DNA from 3 places in the Burkholderia sp. BCC1999 genome. Region 3 is predicted to be linked to each of the others. Evidence: predicted binding sites of a transcription regulator. Region 3 holds the regulator's gene; each other region holds the start of a gene.
What was found. The regulator FliA, encoded in region 3, starts transcription of late flagellar genes. The targets are predictions, from matches to a motif close to CTAAAGTTTNNNNNNNNNNNGCCGNTA.
Positions count from the first base shown of each region.

Region 1: flgM (flagellar biosynthesis anti-sigma factor FlgM) is a predicted target of FliA. The motif match lies at 4,803-4,829, and genes of this name have one in related genera.
Region 2: flgK (flagellar hook-associated protein FlgK) is a predicted target of FliA. The motif match lies at 4,601-4,627, and genes of this name have one in related genera.

Region 1 is NZ_CAJPHP010000019.1:21,762-29,164, forward strand. It holds gene flgF (flagellar basal-body rod protein FlgF) at 1-264, opposite strand, end outside; gene flgE (flagellar hook protein FlgE) at 284-1,525, opposite strand; gene flgD (flagellar hook assembly protein FlgD) at 1,553-2,302, opposite strand; gene flgC (flagellar basal body rod protein FlgC) at 2,346-2,771, opposite strand; gene flgB (flagellar basal body rod protein FlgB) at 2,809-3,297, opposite strand; gene flgA (flagellar basal body P-ring formation chaperone FlgA) at 3,502-4,740, shown strand; gene flgM (flagellar biosynthesis anti-sigma factor FlgM) at 4,859-5,188, shown strand; gene U5809_RS25155 (flagella synthesis protein FlgN) at 5,448-5,888, shown strand; gene U5809_RS25160 (SGNH/GDSL hydrolase family protein) at 6,052-7,403, shown strand, end outside.
Region 2 is NZ_CAJPHP010000019.1:11,539-18,941, forward strand. It holds gene U5809_RS25080 (solute carrier family 23 protein) at 1-1,048, opposite strand, end outside; gene flgL (flagellar hook-associated protein FlgL) at 1,298-2,539, opposite strand; gene flgK (flagellar hook-associated protein FlgK) at 2,562-4,544, opposite strand; gene U5809_RS25095 (flagellar brake protein) at 4,740-5,495, opposite strand; gene flgJ (flagellar assembly peptidoglycan hydrolase FlgJ) at 5,739-6,719, opposite strand; gene U5809_RS25105 (flagellar basal body P-ring protein FlgI) at 7,005-7,403, opposite strand, start outside.
Region 3 is NZ_CAJPHP010000036.1:2,529-9,931, forward strand. It holds gene flhB (flagellar biosynthesis protein FlhB) at 1-293, shown strand, start outside; gene flhA (flagellar biosynthesis protein FlhA) at 290-2,389, shown strand; gene flhF (flagellar biosynthesis protein FlhF) at 2,386-4,161, shown strand; gene U5809_RS33080 (MinD/ParA family protein) at 4,154-4,972, shown strand; gene U5809_RS33085 (RNA polymerase sigma factor FliA) at 4,995-5,729, shown strand; S-adenosyl-L-homocysteine riboswitch at 5,817-5,944, shown strand; gene ahcY (adenosylhomocysteinase) at 5,977-7,395, shown strand.

The DNA of each region.
Region 1 (7,403 bases), on a different contig from region 3:
CACGGCAACGTCGAGCGGGTTGCCGGTGCGCGTGATCGGACCCGGTGCGTAATCCGCGCCGGGCGTCGACGCGAGCACGTAGGTACGCGTCGTCGTCGGGTCGATCGCGCTGCCGTCGCCGAAATTCATCGGCACCGCGCGATACGTCGCGAGCTGCGCGCGAAAGCCCGTCGTCGACGTGTTCGCGAGGTTGTTCGCGACGATCGCCTGCTGGTCGAGCGACTGCGACGCGCCCGTCATCGCCGTGTAGATCAGTCGGTCCATGGCTGCCGGTTATCCGCGCTTACAGGTTGATGAGCGTCTGGTCGACGGTCTGCTGCGTCTTGATCGTCTGCGCGTTCGCCTGGTAGTTGCGCTGCGCGGTGATCAGGTTGACGAGCTGCGACGTGAGGTCGACGTTCGAGTTTTCGAGCGCGCTGCCCTGCAGCGTGCCGTGGTTCGTGCTGCCCGGCGCGGAGACCTGCGGCACGCCCGATGCGGCGGTTTCCGCATACTGGTTGCCACCGAGGTTCACCAGCCCGTTCGGGTTGTTGAAGTTCGCCAGCGCGATCTCGCCGAGCACCGCGGTCTGGCCGTTCGAGTAGTTGCCGGTCAGCTTGCCGTCGGCGCCGATCGAATAGGTCGTCAGCGTGCCGCTCGCGAAACCGTTCTGCGCGAGGTTGTTCACGCCGTCCTTGCCGCCGTACTGCGTGGTGCCGGTCAGGTCGAGAGTGAGGTTCTGCGGCGTCGCCGAGCCGTCGGTGTTCGGCACGGTGAACTGGAACTGGCCGAGCGACGCGGTCGGCGCCGGCGGCGTGCCCGTCGTCGTGCTCTTGATCGCGCCCGACGTATCGAACGTGACCGTGCCGAGATCGGTCGTCGTGCCGCCCTGGACACCCGCGTATGCTTCCCACGTGCCCGATGCCGACTTCACGAAATACATGTTGACCGCCTGCGAACCGCCCAGCGAGTCGTACACCTGGATCGACGTCGAGTAGTTGTAGGTCGTGCTGTCGGTCGCGCTGAACGGCGTCTTGGTCGGCGTCGTGTCCTGCGAGTTCAGGTTGAACTGGCCGGTGATCTTGGTCGTCGCGGTCGGCGCGATGTTGGTCGTCGGCGCCTGCAGCGGCACGGTCTGCGCGGTGTTGATCACGCCGCCCGCGCCGGCCGCATAGCCCATCAGGTTACGGCCTTGCGAGTCGACGATGTAGCCGTTCTTGTCGCGCTGGAACGTGCCGTCGCGCGAGTACGTCGTCACGCCGTTGTTCGACATCTGGAAGAAGCCGTTGCCGTTGATCGCGACGTCGAGCGACGAGTTCGTCGTATTGATCGTGCCCTGACCGAACTGCTGCTGCACCGACCCGAGCGACGTGCCGATGCCGATCTGCGTGTTGACCGACGTCGCGACCGAGTTCGCGTACATGTCGGAGAACTGCGCGGTGCTCGACTTGAAGCCGACCGTGTTCGCGTTCGCAATGTTGTTGCCGATCACGTCGAGTGCGTTCGAGGCACCGGCGAGGCCGCTCAGACCCTGTTGATAACCCATTTCGGTCTCCGTTTCGAGAAAGCTCGATCAGTTGGTGGTGGTGTCGCCGGTCGTGGACGACGTCTTGACGTTCGGGAAGATCGACGCGACCTGGGTGAGCCCCACCGTCGTACCGTTCGACAGCACCAGGCCCGCCGTGCCGTCCGCCTGCTTGATCACGCTCTGCACCGTTGCGGCCGCCAGCACGGTCGGCGCGTAGGCCTTGCCGTCGGTGCCCGTGTACTGCGCGCTGACCGTGTACGCGCCGTCCGGCAGCGCGTTGCCGGCCGCGTCGGTCGGCGTCCAGTTGAACGGCACGGTGCCGGCCGACTGCTTGCCCGCGTTGATCGTGTTGACGACGACGCCCGAGCTGTTCTTCACGGTGATCGTCAGGTTCGACACGTCGCTCGTGAGCGACACGCCGAACGGCGACGCCGCGCCGCTCTTCACCGCGACCGAGTTGCCCGGCGCGAGCACGTTCGTGCCGATCAGCAGCGCGGCCTGCGTCTGCTGGCCGGCCGTGAGCTGCGTCGACAGCGACGTCAGCGACGTGTTCAGCTGCGCGATGCCGCTCACCGTGTTGATCTGCGCGAGCTGCGATGTCATCTGCGAGCTGTCGACCGGGCTCGTCGGATCCTGGTTCTGCAGCTGCGTGACGAGCAGCTTCAGGAACGTCGCCTGCAGGTCGCTCGCCGACGTGCCGTTGGTCGACGACACGTTGTTGGTGTTCATCGTGTCGGTCGGCAGGGTCGACACGTTCGTGCCGTTGCTGCCGATCGTCGTGCTGGAGGAAGTCATCCTGGGTGGCCTTCTGTCGTGGTCTGTGAGGTCGGCGCGCGGCTTACGAGCCGATCGTCAACGTCTTGAGCATCAGCGTCTTCGCGGTGTTCAGCGTCTCGACGTTGGCCTGGTACGAGCGCGACGCCGAGATCATGTTCACCATCTCCTGCACCGGATCGACGTTCGGCATCTGCACGTAGCCGTTCGCGTCGGCGGACGGGTTCGCCGGGTCGTAGGTCGACTTCATCGGCGACGGGTCGTCCATCACCTTCGTCACGCGCACGCCGCCCACGCCCTGGCCGGACGCGGTGCGCGCGCCGCCGATCGGGTCGGTTGCGAACACGACCTGCTTGGCCTTGTACGGCTTGCCGTCGGGGCCGGTGGCGCTGTCGGCGTTCGCGAGGTTCGACGCGGTGACGTTCAGGCGCTGCGATTGCGCGGACAGCGCCGAACCGGCGACGCCGAAGATGTTCATCAACGAAGGCATGGTGGCTCCTGGTGCTTGTGCTCGGGTTCGGTTGCGCTTACGAGTTCGTCGAGATCGCGGCGATCATCGCCTTGATCTGCTGGGTCATCACGGTCATCCCGGATTCGTAGTGCAGCGCGTTGTTCGCGAACTGCACGCGCTCGACGTCGAGATCGACCGTGTTGCCGTCGAGCGACGGTTGCAGCGGCATCCGGTACTGCGCACGGCCGTAGTCGTCCGACGGGCCGCCGGTCGGGATCAGCTTCGCGGTGCCGGCCATGTGACCGGCCGCCGTCGACACCATCGACATGCCGCTCGTCACGCCGGCCGGCTGCGCCATCGGCAGCTGCGCGGCGTTGCTCGGCGCCAGGCCGCCGCCCGTCTGCTTCAGCGAGCGCGCGAGCGTCGACGCGAAATCGACGTCACGGGCCTGGTAGCCGGGCGTGTCGGCGTTCGCGATGTTCGACGACAGCAGTTCCTGCCGGTAGGCGCGCACGTCGAGCGCCTGTCGGCCGAACGCGAATTCCGCATCGAGTTTGTCCAGCATGTGTGCGTCTCTCCGTATGAAGCGCTGCACGCCCCTCGCGCCGGATGGCGACCCGAGAGGCTTTTTTCCATGACAGCGATGGTAGGCGTCGGACGCAACCGGCAATCGGGCGAATAACGCGGCAAAGGCCCCCTCTATTCATCGTTTGCGCAGCGGCCCGGCTCCCTAGAATGCGCATCGGATCAACGGATCGAGGACACGGCGATGACTGGCAGCGCACTTCGCGGAAGGAACGGGCGGCTCACGCACGTCCAGCGTGCGTTTGCGCCTGCAGTTGCACTCGCTGCGGCGCTGTGGATCGCCGCACCGGCCGCACACGCGGAAGACGGGATGATCGTGATTCCCGGACGCGGCGAGACGGCCGAAACCGCGCTCGCGCATGCCAACGCGGCGAACGGCGGGCAGTTCGGCGGGAATGCGGGGATGGCTACGGGTGCGGGCATCGCGCCGGAGGCCGGCCGTGCTGCTTCGGCGGCAGGGGCCGCGACCGGCTACGCGGCGCAACCGGCCGGCACGATGGTCGTGACGACCGTGCCGCCCCCGGCGCCCGCGCCGTCGCCCGTTCGTGCAGCCGCTCGTGTGAACGCCGGCTACGGCGCGCAGCCGCGCGCTGCCGACCCGAGCGCCATCGCGACGGTCGTCGCCGGCACGGCCGAGCCCGCATCGAATCCCGTTCGGCCGGCGCAACCGTCGGCCGCCGCCGCACGCGTCGCCGCAACCCGCGCCGCGTCGGCCGCACCGGCGCCGCGCGCGGCGGCGGTTTCAGCGAATCCGGCCGCGGCCCCGGCCGCCACTGCGGCCCAGCCCGCGACGCCGCCCGGCCAGCAGGATCCCGAGACGATCCGCCGCGCAGCCCTCGCGTTCCTGCAACAGCAGATCGCCGGCCTGCCCGGCAAGACCACCGCGACGGTCACGACCTCGTTTCCGCGCGGGCTCGCCGCGTGCACGACGCTCGAGCCGTTCCTGCCGACCGGCGCGCGCCTGTGGGGCCGCACGACAGTCGGCGTGCGCTGCGCGGGCGAGCGGCCGTGGACCGTCTACCTGCAGGCGAAGGTCGCCGTGCAGGCCACCTATTACGTCGCCGCGCGCCAGATCGCGCCCGGCGAGCCGCTCACCGCGGCCGACCTGGTCGCCCGCGACGGCGACCTGACGGTCATGCCGCTGGCGGTGATCACCGATCCGGCGCAGGCGATCGGCTCGACCGCGCTCGCGCGCATCTCGGCCGGCCTGCCGCTGCGGCAGGACCTGCTGAAAAGCGCGGCGTCGGTGTCGGCCGGCCAGACGGTGCGGGTCGTCGCGGCCGGGCCCGGCTTCACGATTTCGGCCGAGGGCAGCGTGCTCGCGAATGCGGCACCGGGCCAGTCGGTGCGGGTGCGGATGGCGGCGGGCCAGATCGTCACGGCGATCGTCAAGGACGCCGGCACCGTGGAAATTCCGCTATAGGGACGGATTCAGCAGCAAGAGTGTAAAGAATTGTTTATTCGGGGCATTTCGGGTTCGCGGTGCTAAAGTTCGGGCCGACCCGGCCGTTATCTGGGTCAAACCGTACAGGAAACCCATCGTGAAAATCGATTCCACTCCGAACCCGAGCCCCCTGGCGCCGACCGGCAACGGCGCGTCCCGTGCGCAATCCGGCACGGCCCAGTCGTCCGCGCAGGCGGCCGACGCCGGATCGACCGGCGGCGACACGACCGTGAACCTGTCGGGTCTGTCCGGCCAGCTGCGTTCGGTATCCGCGTCGGGCGACGCCGATATCGACACCGGCCTTGTCCAGTCGATCAAGGACGCGCTGAACAACGGCACGTTGACGATCGACGCGAACAAGATTGCCGACGGCGTATTGAATACCGCCCGCGAGCTGCTGCAACAGCAGCGCCCGCAGGGTAACTAAGCCGGCCCAGGGCCTGCTTACGCTAATAACGGGCTTGCGCTGGCCACCAGAAGGGCCGAGCGCAAGGATTGCGACGAAGCGAATACTCGACGTATTCGCAAGGAGTATGACGCAGCGATCGGCCCTTCTGGTGGCCAGCCCCACAAAGGATTTTTTCCAATCAGGGGAACGAGCCCGTTATTAGCGTAAGCAGGCCCTAGCCGGTTCCACCGGTTTGCCGGCGCGCCACCGCGCGTGCCGGCGCGACGAGCATGACGCGATGAGAGAAGAGCTGCTGGCCACGGTCAACGACGAACACGCGACGGTCGAGGCGTTCGCGTCCCTGCTCGTCTACGAGGAAAAGGCACTGACGACGGCCGAGCCGCTCGAGATGCTGCCTGGCATCGTCGAAAAGAAAACCGCGCTGATCGACCGGCTCGCGCAGCTCGAACGCACGCGCGACACGCAGCTTTCCGCGCTCGGCTTTCCGGCCGGCAAGAAGGGCATGGACCAGGCCGCCGAGCGCGATGCACGCCTCGCCGGCCGCTGGCAGTTGCTGCAGCAGGCCGCCGAACGCGCGCGCCAGGCCAATGCGAACAACGGGATGCTGATCCGCATCCGGATGGACTACAACGAGCGCGCGCTCGCCGTGCTGCGCTCGGCGCCCGCGCCGACCGGCGTGTACGGCCCGGACGGGCGCGTCTCGGCGCTGACGCGCTGACCGGCCGGCAGTACCGCCGATACCGTATCGACCGCCTCTCGCCGCCATTCGCGGCACTTCACGTTTCGACAGACCGGGCCCGAGCCCGGCGCCCACGGTCCCTTCCGATACACGGCCGCGCAACCGCGCCGCCGCCTCGTCACAACAATCAGAAGAGGGCCGCATGTCTTGTTTCCGCATTCCGTTGTCGAGCCGCATCGTCGTCGCTTCCGCTGTCGCGGCGCTGGCCGCCACGCTGACGCTCCCCGCCGCACAGGCCGCCAGCCCCGCGCCGCTGCCCACGCCGACGGGCGACATGTCGCTGTCGCCGGCCGGCCCCGACGTCGCGCCGCCGGCCGCATCGAGCGCGCCTGGCGCGACGTCGCGCGCCGCGCGCCGCGGGTCCGATACCTACACGTACCTGCGTTGCTGGTACCGGATCGACGCGGATCCGCTGAAGCCGGCCGCGACCTACGAATGGGCGCGCGACCCCGCCGGCGGCGACTGGTATCGCGTGTCCGGCTACTGGTGGGCCGACGGCATCACGCAGTGGAAGAACATGTTCTACAGCACGACGACGCAGGACACGCTCGCCGACGTGTGCCGCAAGACGCTGGCGGCGAAAGGCATCCGGTCCGATCTCACGCAGGCGGTCGCGGCCAACAACGCGCTGTCGTTCAACTACACGGTGTGGACCATCGACGCCGCGCAACAGGACGCGCGCGTCAACAAGCTGATCGTGTTCGGCGACAGCCTGTCCGACACCCAGAACATGTTCAACGCGAGCCAGTGGAAGCTGCCTAACGGCACGAGCTGGCATGCGGGGCGCTTCAGCAACGGCCCCGTGTGGGCCGAATATCTCGCGAACGCGCTGCGGCTGCCGTTCTACAACTGGGCGATCGGCGGTGCGGCGACCGACCAGCACCTCGTCGTGCCGGGCCTCGTGCAGCAGATCGACTCGTGGCGCGAATACATGGAGCGCGCCCCGGACTACCGGCCAGCCAACACGCTGTTCGCGGTGTTCGCGGGCGGCAACGATCTCGTGAACTACGGGCGCTCGCCCGAGCAGGCGGCGAATGCGGTGCGCGACAGCCTCGAGCGGCTCGCCGCGGCCGGCGCGACGCGGATCATGCTCGTCACGCTGCCGGACGTGTCGCGCGCGCCGGTGTTCGCGACCCGTGCCGACACGGCGAGCGTCGCCGCGCAGGTCAAGGACTACAACCGGCGCCTCGTCGACGCGGCCGCCGCGCTGCGCGATCGCTACGGCGCGACGCTGCGGCTCGAGGTGTTCGACGCCTACGCGCCGTTCGACGACCTGCTGACCCACCCGGCCCGGTACGGCTTCGACGACGCGACGCGCGCCTGTCTCGACATCCCGAAGCCGTCGTCGCTCACCTACCTGAGCGCGCAGACGCCGCGCGCCGACTGCCGCGATCCGGCGCGCTTCGTGTTCTGGGACACGCTGCACCCGACGACGCGCACGCACGCGTGGCTCGCCGAGCGGATCGCACCGTTCGTGCGCGCGCGCCTGCTGAA
Region 2 (7,403 bases), on a different contig from region 3:
CCGGGATCGTCTGGATCACCGCGCCGAATTTCGGCGAGAAACCGAGCACGATCGCGATCACCGCGGCGACCGCGAACACCAGCGTCGAGTAGATCCGCGTGACGGCCATCACGCCGATGTTCTCCGCGTAGGTCGTCACGCCGGTGCCGCCGACGCTGCCCGACACGATCGTCGCGAGCCCGTCGCCGATGAACGCGCGGCCCACGTAGCGATCGAGGCTGGTGCCCGTCATCGCGCTGACGGCCTTGATGTGACCGAGGTTCTCCGCGACCAGGATCACCGCGATCGGCGCCAGCATCAGCATCGCGTGCGGATCGAACACCGGCGCGCGGAAGCTCGGCACCCCGAACCAGGCCGCCTGCCCGACGATCGAGAAATCGATCGGCTTGCCGAGCCCCATCCCGTTGGTCGCGACCGCATAGATCGCATAGGCGATCACCAGCCCGACGAGGATCAGCAGGCGCTGCACCATGCCGCGCGAGAACACCGCGACGCCGCCGACGCACAGTACGGTCACGAGCGCCATCACCGAGTCGAAGGTCGACGCCGAGACGCCCTTCACCGCGATCGGCGCGAGGTTCAGCCCGATCACCGCGACGACCGCGCCGGTCACGACCGGCGGCATCAGCGTCTCGATCCAGTTCGTGCCGATCGCCTGCACCAGCGCGCCGATCGCGACGTACACCACACCGCACGCGATGATCCCGCCGAGCGCGACCGGAATGTTCGGGTTCGGGCCGCTGCCGCCGTAGCCCGTCACCGCGATCACGAGGCCGATGAACGCGAAGCTCGAGCCGAGGTAGCTCGGCACGCGGCCGCCGACCAGCACGAAGAACAGCAGCGTGCCGATGCCCGACATGAAGATGCACAGGTTCGGGTCGAAGCCCATCAGTAGCGGCGCGAGCACGGTCGAACCGAACATCGCGACGACGTGCTGCACGCCCATCGCGACCATCTGCGGCCACGCGAGGCGCTCGTCGGGGCCGACCACGCGCGATGCCGCGCCGGTCGACTGGACCCGCCAGCGCGGGAAATAGGAATCGGACATGGGGAAAGGGCTCCTGTCGGTCGCCGGCTGCCAAGGATGCGCCGGTCTGGAATCTGGCGCGAGTTTACGGAGCGGAAATGGGGCTGGCAAGCGGGCTGACGCGCGGGGCTGGCAGGCGGGGCTGACAAGCTTCCGGCGCAGAGCGCCGCGTGTGCCGCATGTGCCGCGTACGCGAAGCGGCGCGCGGGCGGCGGATGGCGTCGGCCGCGATGCAAGCGTGCGCTCACATCGCAGCCGGTGCGCCGTGCATCAGGGATTGATGTACTGGAACAACGACATGTTCTGCAGTTGCACGTAGGCCTTCTGCGCGCCGGTCAGCGCATTCTGCACCTGCAGGTACTGGCTGATCGTCGTGACCATGTTGGTGCTGGTCAGGTCCGACAGGTTGCTGGTCGTCTGCAGCGTCGCCGTCTGGTTGACGGTCTGCATCGCCTTGACTTCCTGCTCGCGGCCGCCGACCGATGCCTGGATCGTCGTGACGTTGCGCATCGTGTTGCCGAGCTTGGTCGAGCCCGTCATCAGCGCGTTCTTCAATGCCGCGCCCGCCACCGCATTGCCCGTCACGGGCGTCTTCAGCGCCGAGATCATCGCGTCGAGCGTCGAGAACACGTCGGAGCCGCCGCTCGCCTGCGGCGCGGGCGAGACCGCGAACGTGTCGCCGGCGGCCGGCGTGCCCGACACCGCCACCGTCATCCCGCCGCCGAGCGAGATCGCCGAGCCCGCCGAATAGGCCTGCGCCGGCGTGGTGGTCGGCGGGCTGGCCGAGTTGTCGGTCACCGTGTAGGTCGGCGCGGCGGCCGTGCCGCCGAACTTGATCGAATACTGATGGCCATTCGTCGCGATCGACGGGTTCGTCACCGTGACCGCGCCGATCGTGCCGGTGCCCGTATTACCCGCGCCGGCCGACGGCACCGGCGAGCTGCCGATCGCCGGCACCGACATGAAGACGGCGGCGCCCGTGTCGCCCTGCGACACGGTGCTCGAATCGGCGATCTGCACCTGGCGCGTCCCCGTGTCGCCGACATAGGTGACGCTGCCGCTCGGCGTCGTCGAAAACGGCGCCGCCGAATTCTTCGTGCCGGCGAACAGGTAGTTGCCCGCGCCGTCGTTGGTGTTCGCGAGCGTCATCAACTGGTCGCGGTAACCCTGCAACTGCGTCCCGAGCGCCGAGCGGTCGCTGTCGGACAGCGAACCGTCGCCGGCGCGCACGAGCAGCGTCTGCGCGCTCGTCAGCACGCCGCTCACGCTCTGCAGCGTCTGGTCCTCGGCCTGCAGCGACGCGAGCGCCGTGTTCTGGTTGGTCGCGTACTGCGACAGCGTCGCCGACGTCATCGACAGCTGCACGGCCTGCGCCGCGCCGGCCGGGTTGTCGGCCGCCGTCTGCAGGCTCACGCCGCTCGAGATCTGCTGATACAGCTGCGCGAGCTGGGCCTGCTGGTCGTTCATTTGGGAAACGTTCAGCTGGAAGAACTGGGCGCTGGAAATCCGCATCGCTTCTATCCCTCGAATCCGGTCAGTTGAACAGGCCGAGCACGGTCTGGAACAGCGTCGCCGCCGTCTGGATCACTTTCGCGTTCGCCTGGTAAAGCTGCTGGTACTGCATCAGGTTGGCTGCTTCCTCGTTCGTGCTCACGCCCGACACCGACTGCTGCGCCTCGGTGATCTGGCCGATCAGCCCGGTCTGCGCGGCGCTCGACGATTTCAGCTGGGTCGTCGTGTTGCCGATGCCGTTCACGTAGCTCGCATACGCGCCGGTGAGCGTCGTCGTGCCGTTGCCGAGCGCCTTGGCGTTGACCAGCTTCGACAGCGCGAGCGCGTTGGAGCCGTCGCTGGTGCCGCCCGCATACGGCCCGATCGTGAACGAGTCGCCGGTCGCCGGTGCGCCGGACAGCGTGACGCTCACGCCGTTGAGCGCGCCCGCGGCCGTCCCCGACATCGTCATCGTCGCGCCGGCCGCCGGGTCGTACGGGACGGTGTCCGTCGGGTTGTTGATCGTGACCGACGTCGGCGGCGTGGTGCCGATCGTCACCGTCGTGCCGACCGGGAAGCCCGTCAGCGTCTTCGCCGTCGCGTCGTAGGTCAGCTTGGTCGTCGGCACCTGGTAGCCCGCGGTCACGCCGCCCAGCGTGATCTTGCCCGTGCCGGTGTTGGTACTCGCCGCCGACGTGACGGCCGGCGATGCGGCCGCGATCGCCGACGCGCTCGTCGTCGCGAGGCCGAAGCCGTTCAGCGCGCCGCGCGTCGGCAGCACGGTGAACTTGTCGCCGGCGTTCATCGAGCCCGACGGGGTCGAGAAATTCAGCCCGCCGAGCGAGACCGGCATCGGCCCCGCCTTCTGGTCGACCACCGCGCCGCTCGCGCGGTCGGTCAGCGTGTAGTTCGCGCCGTCGTAGGACAGCGTGTAGTCGCTCGTCGTCGGCTGCGAAGCGTTCGCGAACGACACGGACAGCGACGCGTTGCCGGTATTGCCCTGGTTCGAGTACACGGTCGGCGACGGCGTCGTGAACAGGTTGCCGCCCGGATTGCCCGACAGGTCGATGCCGAGCGCGTTCTGCGCGTTGACCTGCGCCGCGAAGCTGGTCGCGATCGCGCCGAGCTGGGCCTGCGCGGGGTCGAGCGTCTGGCTGCGGAACGCGAGCAGGCCGCCGAGCGTGCCGCCCGACAGCGACGAATCGGGCAGCGCCTGGTTCGGCCCCTGCGGGTTCGCGCCGGCGATGCCCTGCGACACGACGGTCAGCTCGCTCGGATCCGACGGCGACGTGACGGTCGCGAGCTGGTAGCTCTTGTCCGCGACGACGAGCGGCTGGCCGCCCGACATGAACACGCTGTAGCCGCTGTCGTTGCGCACGACCTGGATGCCGGCGAGGCCCGACAGGTTCGACACCGCGAGGTCGCGCTGGTCCATCAGCTGGTTCGGCGGCTGGCCCTGGCTGCTCGCCGCCGCGATCTGCTGGTTCAGCTGCGCGATCTGTGCGGTGTACGTGTTGATCTGCGACACGGTGCTGGTGAGCTGCGTGTTCACGCTCTGGCGCAGCGCGTCGTACTGCTGGCCGGCCGCGTTGATCTGGTTGGCCAGCGTCTGCGCGTTGCTGATCGCGGTCTGGCGCACCGACGGGTCGGACGCGTTGTTCGCGATGTTCTGCAGCCCGGTGAAGTAGCTCGTGATCCCGGTCGAGATCCCCGCCGTCGGGCTGCCGATGTAGTTGTTCAGCTGCGCGACGAGCGTGTACCACGTCGTCAGCGCGCCGCCCTGCGTCTGCGCGGTGTTCAGCTGGTCGCTCAGGTACTGGCTGTACTGGCGCTGCACGGTGACGGTGCTCACGCCCTGCGGCATGTAACCGCTGCCCGTGTACTGGCCGCTCGTTTCGGCATAGACCGGCCGCTCGACCGTATAGCCGGGCGTCGCTGCGTTGCTGATGTTGTTGCCGGTCGTCGTGAGGCCCCAGAGCGCGGCATTCAGGCCGCTGACGCCGAGGTTCATGAGTGTGTTGGACATGCGCGATCCTGATGAGCCGGCCGCGCTGCGGCCGCCGGGTTGCGTGACTCCCGGTATAACGGCCGCTGACAGGAAAAATTGAGGAAAAAATGCACGCGCGACGCGCAAGCGCGCGTCGCCGGTCGAAGCGTCCGGCAGGTGGGGCCGGCGGAGGGTCGCGGCGCGCGCCGGGCAAGGCCGGCGGCCGCGGGCGCGTCAGGCCCGCGCGAGCGAGCGGCGCTTCATTTCGAGCTGCGTGATGAGCCGCTGCAGCGTGTTTTCCGCACTGCCCGGCAGCGACATGTAGCGGAAGCCGAGCTGGTAGCGCCGCGACCCGTTCGGCATCTGCGTCGAGCGCTGCGACACGAGCTGCAGGTCGAGCGACAGCTTGCCGTGACCGGTCAGCTCGAGTTCGACGTCCGGCAGCAGCGTGCCGACCTCGAGCGCCTCGACGCGTTCGTCGGCCGTGCGCAGCCCCACGCCGCCGAGCGACAGGTTATGCACCTCGAACAGGAAGCGCTCGCCGTCCGGCAGCGTGCCGCGGCACAGGAACGGATCGACGATCGGCGCGTCGACGCGGAAATATTCCCGGCGCTGGATGCAGACCAGCACGTCGGGGAAATCGGCGACGAACGCGGGCAGCCCCTCGTAACGCGTCTCGCGCGGCGTGCCCGTGGTGAATTCGACGCGTACGCCCTCCGGCGAGGCCGCGAACGTGCAATGCGACGCGCCGAGGATGCCGGCGTTCTGCTCGGACAGCGCACCCCAGTCGAACGTGAACGTCCGCGCACCGACATCGACCTCGAGCAGGCGCGTGACGAGCTGGCCGCCCGGGTACTGGACGGTCAGGAAATCGCCGCGATTCACGAGGTTGCGCAACTGCACGCCGATTTCCAGGGGATTGCGGCGGGCATAGTCGGGCCCGGAGTGGCCTGCATCCAGGCTGGGGTCCGTCGACGTTTCGATATTCATGGCTAGCCGGTCTTTCTTGTCATGAGCGCCCGGACAACCGGTGCGCAGTAAAACCGGGCCAGATCACAGGCCCGGTCACAGGTCTCTCACACTTAGCGGCAGTGCTGACCGAAAGTTTAGATCGAATTGGTGAATTTTTTCGCGCAAACGTTGAAACCGCGCGCGGCGGGCTGCCGGGCGCGGTCCGAAGGGGGAACCGGATGGCTGCGGGCGCCCGTTTTCAGCGAAAGCGGGCGCCGGCCGTCAGCCGATCTGCTGCATGATCGAGATCAGCTTTTTCGCGTAGTTCGGGTCGGTCGCGTAGCCGGCCTTCTGCATCCCGTGCGCGAAGCCTTCGACGCTGCGGCTCGCGCTGAGCACGCCCGAGTAGCGCGGATTGTTCTTCAGCAGGTTCGCGTAGTCGGTCATCGCGTGCTCGTACGAGTCGTACGCGCGGAATTTCGCGACCACGCGGCGCGGCGTGCCGTTCACGTATTCGGTCGTCAGCGCCGACACCGTGCGGCCCGTCCAGCCCTTGTTCGCCTTGATGCCGAACACGTTGTAGCTGGTCGACCCGTCGGAGGCACGGATCTCGCGCTTGCCCCAGCCCGATTCGAGCGCGGCCTGGCCGACGATGAAGCGCGCCGGGATGCCGGTCGTCGCGCTGGCCGCCTGCGCGGGGCCCGCGAGCCGGTCGACGAACGCGTCGGCGTCCTGCACGCCGCTCGCGCCCTTCAGCGGCGGCGTCAGCGCGCTGCCGGCCGAGTAACCGCGTGCGCCGGCGAGACCGCCATTGTTCGCCGCGTTCGCATAGGCCTTCGCCATCGCGTTCATCGCGGCGAGGCTGCCTTCGTTGCCGGCCGTGCCGAGGCCGCCGGCGCCCATGCCGCCCGCGCCGATGTCGGCCGCCGTGTCGCTGCCCGCGCCCGCGCCGGCGTTGCGCAGCAGCTGCTTCATCAGCGCGTCGGCGACACCCATCCCGCGCGTCGACATCTGCTGCGCAAGCTGCTGGTCGAGCATCGACGTGTACATCTTCGACGTATGCGAATCGAACAGCCCGCCGTCGGGCGATGCGTCGCGCATGCTCTTGAGCATCATCTGCGTGAACATCGCGTCGAACTGGCCGGCGACCGCCTTCGCGCCGGCCTGCGGCGACTGCTTCGCCTGCGCGCGCAGTGCATCGAAACCCTGCACGTCGAGCGCGAAGCGCTGCGTGAGGTCGTTCGCGTTCGGAAGGTTCGCCATAAGGGTCTGCCTACTCATGAAACGTACATGCGTTGCCCCGAGACGGGCCGCTCGCAAGGACTGCGACGCCGCGAATACTGGACGTATTCGCAAGGAGCGTGACGCAGCGAGCGGCCCGTCTCGGGGCAACCCCAAATTTAAATTGCATTCCACGGGAATGCCCGAAATCGGCCGCATGGCGGCGTCCTTCGTCTCTTGTTTGGCACGGCCAAACGGCGCTCCTCACTCCTTGCCCTGCGCCCGATTTCGGGCATTCGCATGCACGTTTCATGAGTAGGCAGACCCTTAGATCACCTCCAGGTCGGCGCGCAACGCGCCGGCCGCCTTCATCGCCTGCAGGATCGACATCAGGTCCGCGGGCGTCGCGCCGAGCGTGTTCAGCGCCTTCACGACGTCGGCGAGGTTCGCACCGGCCGTCACCATCTTCAGCGCGCCGTTGTCCTGCTTCAGCTGGATCTGCGACTGCTGCGCCACCACGGTCTGCCCGTTCGAGAACGGCCCCGGCTGCGACACCACCGGCTGTGTATTGACGACGACCGACAGGTTGCCGTGCGCGACCGCACAGCTCTGCAGCGTGACCATCTGGTTCATCACGATCGAGCCCGTGCGCGCGTTCAGGATCACCTTCGCCGCAGCCTTGTCCGGGCTCACGTCGAGGTTCTGCAGCCGCGCCATGAAGGCGAC
Region 3 (7,403 bases):
AACTCGCGGCCGAACACAACGTGCCGCTGCTCGAAGCGCCGCCGCTCGCGCGTGCGCTGTATCACAACGTCGAACTCGAGCGCGAGATTCCCGGCTCGCTGTACTCGGCCGTCGCCGAAGTGCTCGCGTGGGTCTACCAGCTCAAGCGCTTCCGTTCGGAAGGCGGCGCGTTCCCGGCAGTGCCGGTCGATCTCGACGTGCCGGTCGAACTCGACAAGGGCGCGTCGGTGCCCGCCGACGACGAACGCGAAGAAGCCGAAGACACACTGGGCAAGCAAGGAGCCTCCGCATGAGCACCCCGACCGGCCTGCTCGGGAAGCGCCCGAACCCGTTCGCGGGCACCAACCTGCGCGCGCTCGCGGGCCCGATCCTCATCTGCATGATCCTGGGGATGATGATCCTGCCGCTGCCGCCGCTGCTGCTGGATCTGCTGTTCACGTTCAACATCGCGCTGTCGGTGATGGTGCTGCTCGTCAGCATGTACACGATGAAGCCGCTCGACTTCGCGGCGTTCCCGAGCGTGCTGCTGTTCTCGACGCTCTTGCGCCTGTCGCTGAACGTCGCGTCGACGCGCGTCGTGCTGCTCGAAGGCCACACCGGGCCGGACGCGGCCGGCCAGGTGATCGAGGCATTCGGCCACTTCCTCGTCGGCGGCAACTTCGCGGTTGGCATCGTCGTGTTCGTGATCCTGATGATCATCAACTTCATGGTGATCACGAAGGGCGCGGGGCGGATCGCCGAAGTGTCCGCGCGCTTCACGCTCGATGCGATGCCCGGCAAGCAGATGGCGATCGACGCCGACCTGAACGCGGGCCTCATCAACGAGGATCAGGCCCGCAAGCGCCGCCTGGCCGTGTCGCAGGAAGCCGAGTTCTACGGGTCGATGGACGGCGCGTCGAAATTCGTGCGCGGCGACGCGATCGCCGGCCTGATCATCATGGCGATCAACGTGATCGGCGGGCTGATCGTCGGGATGGTCCAGCACGACATGTCGTTCGCCGCGGCCGGCACGAACTACACGCTGCTGACGATCGGCGACGGCCTCGTCGCGCAGATCCCGTCGCTCGTGATCTCGACCGCGGCCGGCGTGATCGTGTCGCGCGTCGCGACCGACGAGGACATCGGCACGCAGATCACCGGCCAGCTGTTCACGAACCCGCGCGTGCTGACGATCACCGGCGTGATCATCGTGATCATGGGGCTGATCCCCGGCATGCCGCACTTCGCGTTCCTCGGGCTCGGCGGCGGCGCGATCTGGCTGGCCCGCACGCAGACCAAGCGCGCGGCGGCTCGCAAGGCAGCCGGCGACGTGTCCGACATCGCGCCGCCCGCGGTCCTGCCGACCGACAGCCACGAGGCGACCTGGGACGACGTGCAGCTGATCGACCCGCTCGGCCTCGAAGTCGGCTACCGGCTGATTCCGCTCGTCGACAAGGGCAGCGACGGCGAACTGCTCAAGCGCATCAAGAGCATCCGCAAGAAATTCGCGCAGGAAATCGGCTTCCTGCCGCCGGTGATCCATATCCGCGACAACCTCGAACTGCGGCCGAACGCGTACCGGATCGCGCTGAAGGGCGTCGAGATCGGCGTCGGCGAAGTGTTCCCGGGCCAGTGGCTCGCGATCAACCCGGGTCAGGTGACGGCCGCGCTGCCGGGGGCAGTCACGCAGGATCCCGCGTTCGGCCTGCCGGCCGTGTGGATCGACGTCGCGCTGCGCGAGCAGGCGCAGGTGTACGGCTACACGGTGGTCGACGCGAGCACGGTCGTCGCGACGCACCTGAACCATCTCGTCGTCCAGCACGCGGCCGAACTGCTCGGCCGCCAGGAAGTGCAGGCGCTCATCGAGCGCACCGGCAAGGACGCGCCGTCGCTCGTCGAGGACCTCGTGCCGAAGACGATCTCGCTGACGACGCTGCAGAAAGTGCTGCAGAACCTGCTCGAGGAAGGCGTGCCGATCCGCGACATGCGCACGATCCTCGAAGCCGTGTCCGAACACGCGGGCCGTGGCGACGCGTACGAGATCACCGCCGCGGTGCGGCTTTCGCTCGGCCGCGCGATCACGCAGCAGTGGTATCCGGGCGCCGGCGAAATGCAGGTGATGGGCCTCGACGCGAATCTCGAGCGCGTGCTGTCGCAGGCGCTCGCCACCGGCGCGAACCCGGGCCTCGAGCCCGGCCTCGCGCACAACCTTCTGACCGGCACGCAGCAAGCGATGCTGCGTCAACAGAATCTCGGGCTGCCGCCCGTGCTGCTCGTGCAGCACGCGCTGCGCGCGATGCTCGCGCGTTTCCTGCGCCGCAGCCTGCCGCAATTGAAAGTGCTGTCGTATGCCGAAGTGCCGGACACACGCACGATCAAAGTCGTTAACGTCATCGGGGGTTCCGCTTGAACATTCGCAAATTCACCGGCGCAACGAGCCGCGACGCACTTCGTCTCGTGCGCGAGGCGCTCGGCGCCGACGCGGTCGTGCTGTCGAACCGCACGCTCGATGACGGCAGCGTCGAAATCGTTGCACTCGCCGATTCGGACCTGGCCGCGGTGACGCCGCCGGCCGCCCGCCCGCGCCTCGCCACGCCGCGCCTGCCGGAATCCGTGCCGGCCGCCGCGATGTCCGGCATCGTGTCGCGCCCCGGCGCCGCGCCGGCTCGCCCGGCCGTCAATCCTTACGCTGCCGGCGAAGGCGGGCTGCCGGACGTATTCTCGTCCGTGTTCGGCGCGAGCGCCGATGCGGACGAGGCGAGCGCGCATGCGTCGGCGATCGACGCGGACACGCTGGCCGGCACACCGGCGGTTGCGGCCTCGCCGGCGAGCGCCGCATCCGCCGCCGATACGCCGGCCGCCGGTGCATCCGAACCCGCACCGTGGCTGGTCGAGCACGCGAAGCGCCTGACGCAGCAGCGCGACGCGCTGATCGCACGCGCGCAGTCGCCGGCCGCGCCGCCCGCGAGCGCGAGCGCGCCGCAGGCCGCCGCGCGCGCGACGCCGCCCGACTGGGCGCGCGACATCGTGCGCGACGCCGAGCGCCGGATGCCGGCCGCCGCCACCCGCGCGCCCGACACGAGCGCCGCGCACGCGGCGAAGACGGCCGAGCGCACGCGCCTGCCCGCCGACGCGGCCGCCGCGGTGGCCGATGCGGTGAAGTCGCGCATCGAGCGGATCGTCAACGACACGGTGATGCAGGAACTCGGCGAACTGCGCGGCATGCTGGAAGAGCAGTTCGACAGCCTGAAGTGGCACGACCGCCAGCGTCGCAGCGCCGTGCACGGCGCGCTGACGAAGCACCTGTTCGCGGCCGGTTTCTCCGCGCAGCTCGTACGGATGCTGGTCGACAACCTGCCGTCCGGCGACGGCGCGCAGACCTTCGAACAGGCTGCCGAATGGGCGCAGTCGGTGCTCGCGTCGAACCTGCCGGTGCTCGACAGCGAGGATGCGCTGATGGAGCGCGGCGGCGTGTTCGCGCTGATGGGGCCGACGGGCGTCGGCAAGACGACCACCACCGCGAAGCTGGCCGCGCGCTGCGTGATGCGCTTCGGCGCGAGCAAGGTCGCGCTGCTGACCACCGACAGCTACCGGATCGGCGGCCACGAGCAGCTGCGCATCTTCGGCAAGATCCTCGGCGTGCCGGTGCACGCGGTGAAGGATGCGGGCGATCTCGCGCTCGCACTGTCCGAGCTGCGCAACAAGCACATCGTGCTGATCGACACGATCGGCATGAGCCAGCGCGACCGCGCGGTGTCCGACCAGATCGCGATGCTGCATGGCGCGAACGCGCCGGTGCAGCGCCTGCTGCTGCTCAACGCGACGAGCCACGGCGACACGCTCAACGAAGTCGTGCAGGCGTACCGCAGCGCGGGCGAACATCCGCAGGCGGCATCCCCAGACCTGGCCGGCTGCATCCTCACGAAGCTCGACGAAGCGACCCACCTCGGCGGCGTGCTCGACACGGTGATCCGCTACAAGCTGCCGGTCCACTACGTGTCGACCGGCCAGAAGGTGCCGGAGAACCTGTACGTCGCCTCGACCAAATTCCTGCTGAAGAGCGCGTTCTGCGTGCCGCGCGACGGTTCCCCCTTCGTGCCGCAAGACGAGGACATGCCGACGCTGCTTTCCGCACTGACCGCACGTTCCACTGCCGAGCTGCACGAGGTGCGATTTGGATAAACGGATCATCGACCAGGCCGAAGGGCTGCGGCGCCTGCTGGCCGGGCGCGCGTCGCGCATCGTCGCGGTGACGGGCGGGCCGACGGGTGTCGGCTGCACGTCCACCATCGTGAACCTGGCTACGGCGCTCGCGTCGCTCGGCAAGGACGTGCTCGTCGTCGACGAACGCGCCGACGTGCATTCGGCCAGCGCGACCCTGGCGGGCGCATGGCTGCGCGACGGCGAACGCACGCGGGTGGCCGCCGGCTTCGGCCTGTGCGCGGCGGCGCGGCTCGCGCGCGCCGGCTACAGCGACGCGCAACTGAGCGATTTCATCGACGGGCCGGCCGACATCGTGCTGGTCGACACGCAACTCGGCGCCGACGGTTCGTTCTCGGCGCTCGCACGCGAAGCGCACGACGTGCTGGTCGTCACGCGCGTTGCCGCGCAGGCGATCACCGAGGCGTACGCGTGCATGAAGCGGCTGCATTTCGCGCACGCGTTCGCGCAGTTCCGCGTGCTGACCAATCACGTCGGCAGCCACGCGGACGCGAAGACGGCCTTCGACAACCTCGCGGGCGTCGCGAGCCGCTACCTGACCGTGTCGATCGCCGACGCGGGCTGCGTGAGCGCCGATCCGCTCGTCGAGCATGCACGCGAACTGATGCATGCGGTGGTCGACGCGTTCCCGTCGTCGGCGGCCGCGCGCGATTACCGGCAGATTGCCGCCGACCTGCTGTACTGGCCGATGCGCCCGCGTTCGGGCGCGGGGCGCGCGGTCCACGCGGGCGGCAAGCCGTCGTATGAGGCGGGCGCGGCACACGCCGCGTGAGCGCCACCGGAAGGAGAGAGCCATGATGTACAACGCTCAAGGAAAGATGTCCCAGGCCGACGTGCTCGCGCAATATGCGCCGCTCGTGCGCCGCCTCGGGCTGCAGCTCGTCGCGAAGATGCCGGCGAGCGTCGACCTCGACGACCTGATCCAGGCCGGCATGATCGGCCTGATGGACGCGGCCGGCCGCTACAAGGAAGACCAGGGCGCGCAGTTCGAGACCTACGCGACGCAGCGCATCCGCGGCGCGATGCTCGACGAGCTGCGCAGCAACGACTGGCTGCCGCGCAGCCTGCGCAAGACGTCGCGCGAGGTCGAGCACGCGGTGCACCAGGTCGAACAGCATCTCGGCCGCTCGGCGAGCGAGACCGAGATCGCGGAGCACCTGAAGATGCCGCTCGACGAATACCAGGGGATGCTGCAGGACCTGCACGGCAGCCAGCTCATCTACTACGAGGATTTCGACCGCGCGGCCGACGACGAGCCGTTTCTCGACCGCTATCGCGTCGATCACGCCGATCCGCTGTCGTCGCTGCTCGACGAGCATCTGCGCGAGGCGCTCGTCGAGGCGATCGAGCGGCTGCCGGAGCGGGAGAAGCTGCTGATGTCGCTGTACTACGAACGGGGTCTGAATCTGCGCGAGATCGGCGCGGTGCTCGAGGTGAGCGAGTCGCGCGTGTGCCAGCTGCACAGCCAGGCCGTCGCGCGCCTGCGCGCGCGGCTGCGCGAGCAGGCCTGGGTCGGCGCGGAGTCCTGACCCTTTCAGGGCGGCCCTGCGCGCCGACGCCGCGCGCTGGTGCCGTGCTCGCGCATTTCGCGCGCCGATTTGCTACAATCCCCTCCGTTTTCCGAGGAGCGTTGCGACGGACCCTCTGCGTCCGCCAGGCTCGGAAGGCTTCACCAAGCAGCCGTGCGGCGCGCGTTCAGCGTGTTGTCGCGCCGGCCCCGCTTCCTGAACGGCGCTCACGTCACCAATCTAGAAACTTTTTAGAAAGGAGGGCGTGATGAACGCCATTATCGATTCCAAGGCTTCCCACGATTACGTCGTCGCCGACATGGCGCTGGCCGGCTGGGGCCGCAAGGAACTCAACATCGCCGAGACCGAAATGCCGGGCCTCGTGCAGATCCGTGACGAATACAAGGCGCAGCAGCCGCTGAAGGGCGCGCGCATCGCCGGTTCGCTGCACATGACGATCCAGACGGGCGTGCTGATCGAGACGCTGAAGGCGCTCGGCGCGGACGTCCGCTGGGCCTCGTGCAACATCTTCTCGACGCAGGATCACGCCGCGGCCGCGATCGTCGAAGCCGGCACGCCGGTGTTCGCGTTCAAGGGCGAGTCGCTCGACGAATACTGGGAGTTCTCGCACCGCATCTTCGAATGGCCGAACGGCGAATTCGCGAACATGATCCTGGACGACGGCGGCGACGCAACGCTGCTGCTGATCCTCGGCTCGAAGGCCGAGAAGGACCGTTCGGTGATCGCGAAGCCGACCAACGAGGAAGAAGTCGCGCTGTACAAGTCGATCGCGAAGCACCTCGACGCGGACCCGACCTGGTACTCGACGCGCCTCGCGCACATCAAGGGCGTGACCGAAGAAACCACGACCGGCGTGCACCGCCTGTACCAGATGGAAAAGGACGGCCGCCTGCCGTTCCCGGCGTTCAACGTGAACGATTCGGTCACGAAGTCGAAGTTCGACAACCTGTACGGCTGCCGTGAATCGCTGGTCGACGGCATCAAGCGCGCGACCGACGTGATGATCGCGGGCAAGGTCGCGGTCGTTGCCGGCTACGGCGACGTGGGCAAGGGCTGCGCGCAGTCGCTGCGCGGCCTCGGCGCGACCGTGTGGGTCACCGAAATCGATCCGATCTGCGCGCTGCAGGCGGCGATGGAAGGCTACCGCGTCGTGACGATGGAATACGCGGCCGACAAGGCCGACATCTTCGTGACGGCAACCGGCAACTTCCACGTGATCGGCCATGACCACATGAAGGCGATGCGCCACAACGCGATCGTCTGCAACATCGGTCACTTCGACTCGGAAATCGACGTTGCGTCGACGCGCCAGTACCAGTGGGAAAACATCAAGCCGCAGGTCGACCACATCATCTTCCCGGACGGCAAGCGCGTGATCCTGCTGGCGGAAGGCCGTCTCGTGAACCTCGGCTGCGCGACCGGCCACCCGTCGTTCGTGATGTCGAACTCGTTCGCGAACCAGACGCTCGCGCAGATCGAGCTGTTCGTGCGCGGCAACGAGTACGAGAACAAGGTGTACGTGCTGCCGAAGCATCTCGATGAAAAGGTCGCACGCCTGCACCTCGCGCGCATCGGCGCGAACCTGTCCGTGCTGTCGGACGAGCAGGCTTCGTACATCGGCGTGCAGAAGGACGGCCCGTTCAAGCCGAACCACTACCGCTACTGATGCGTCGC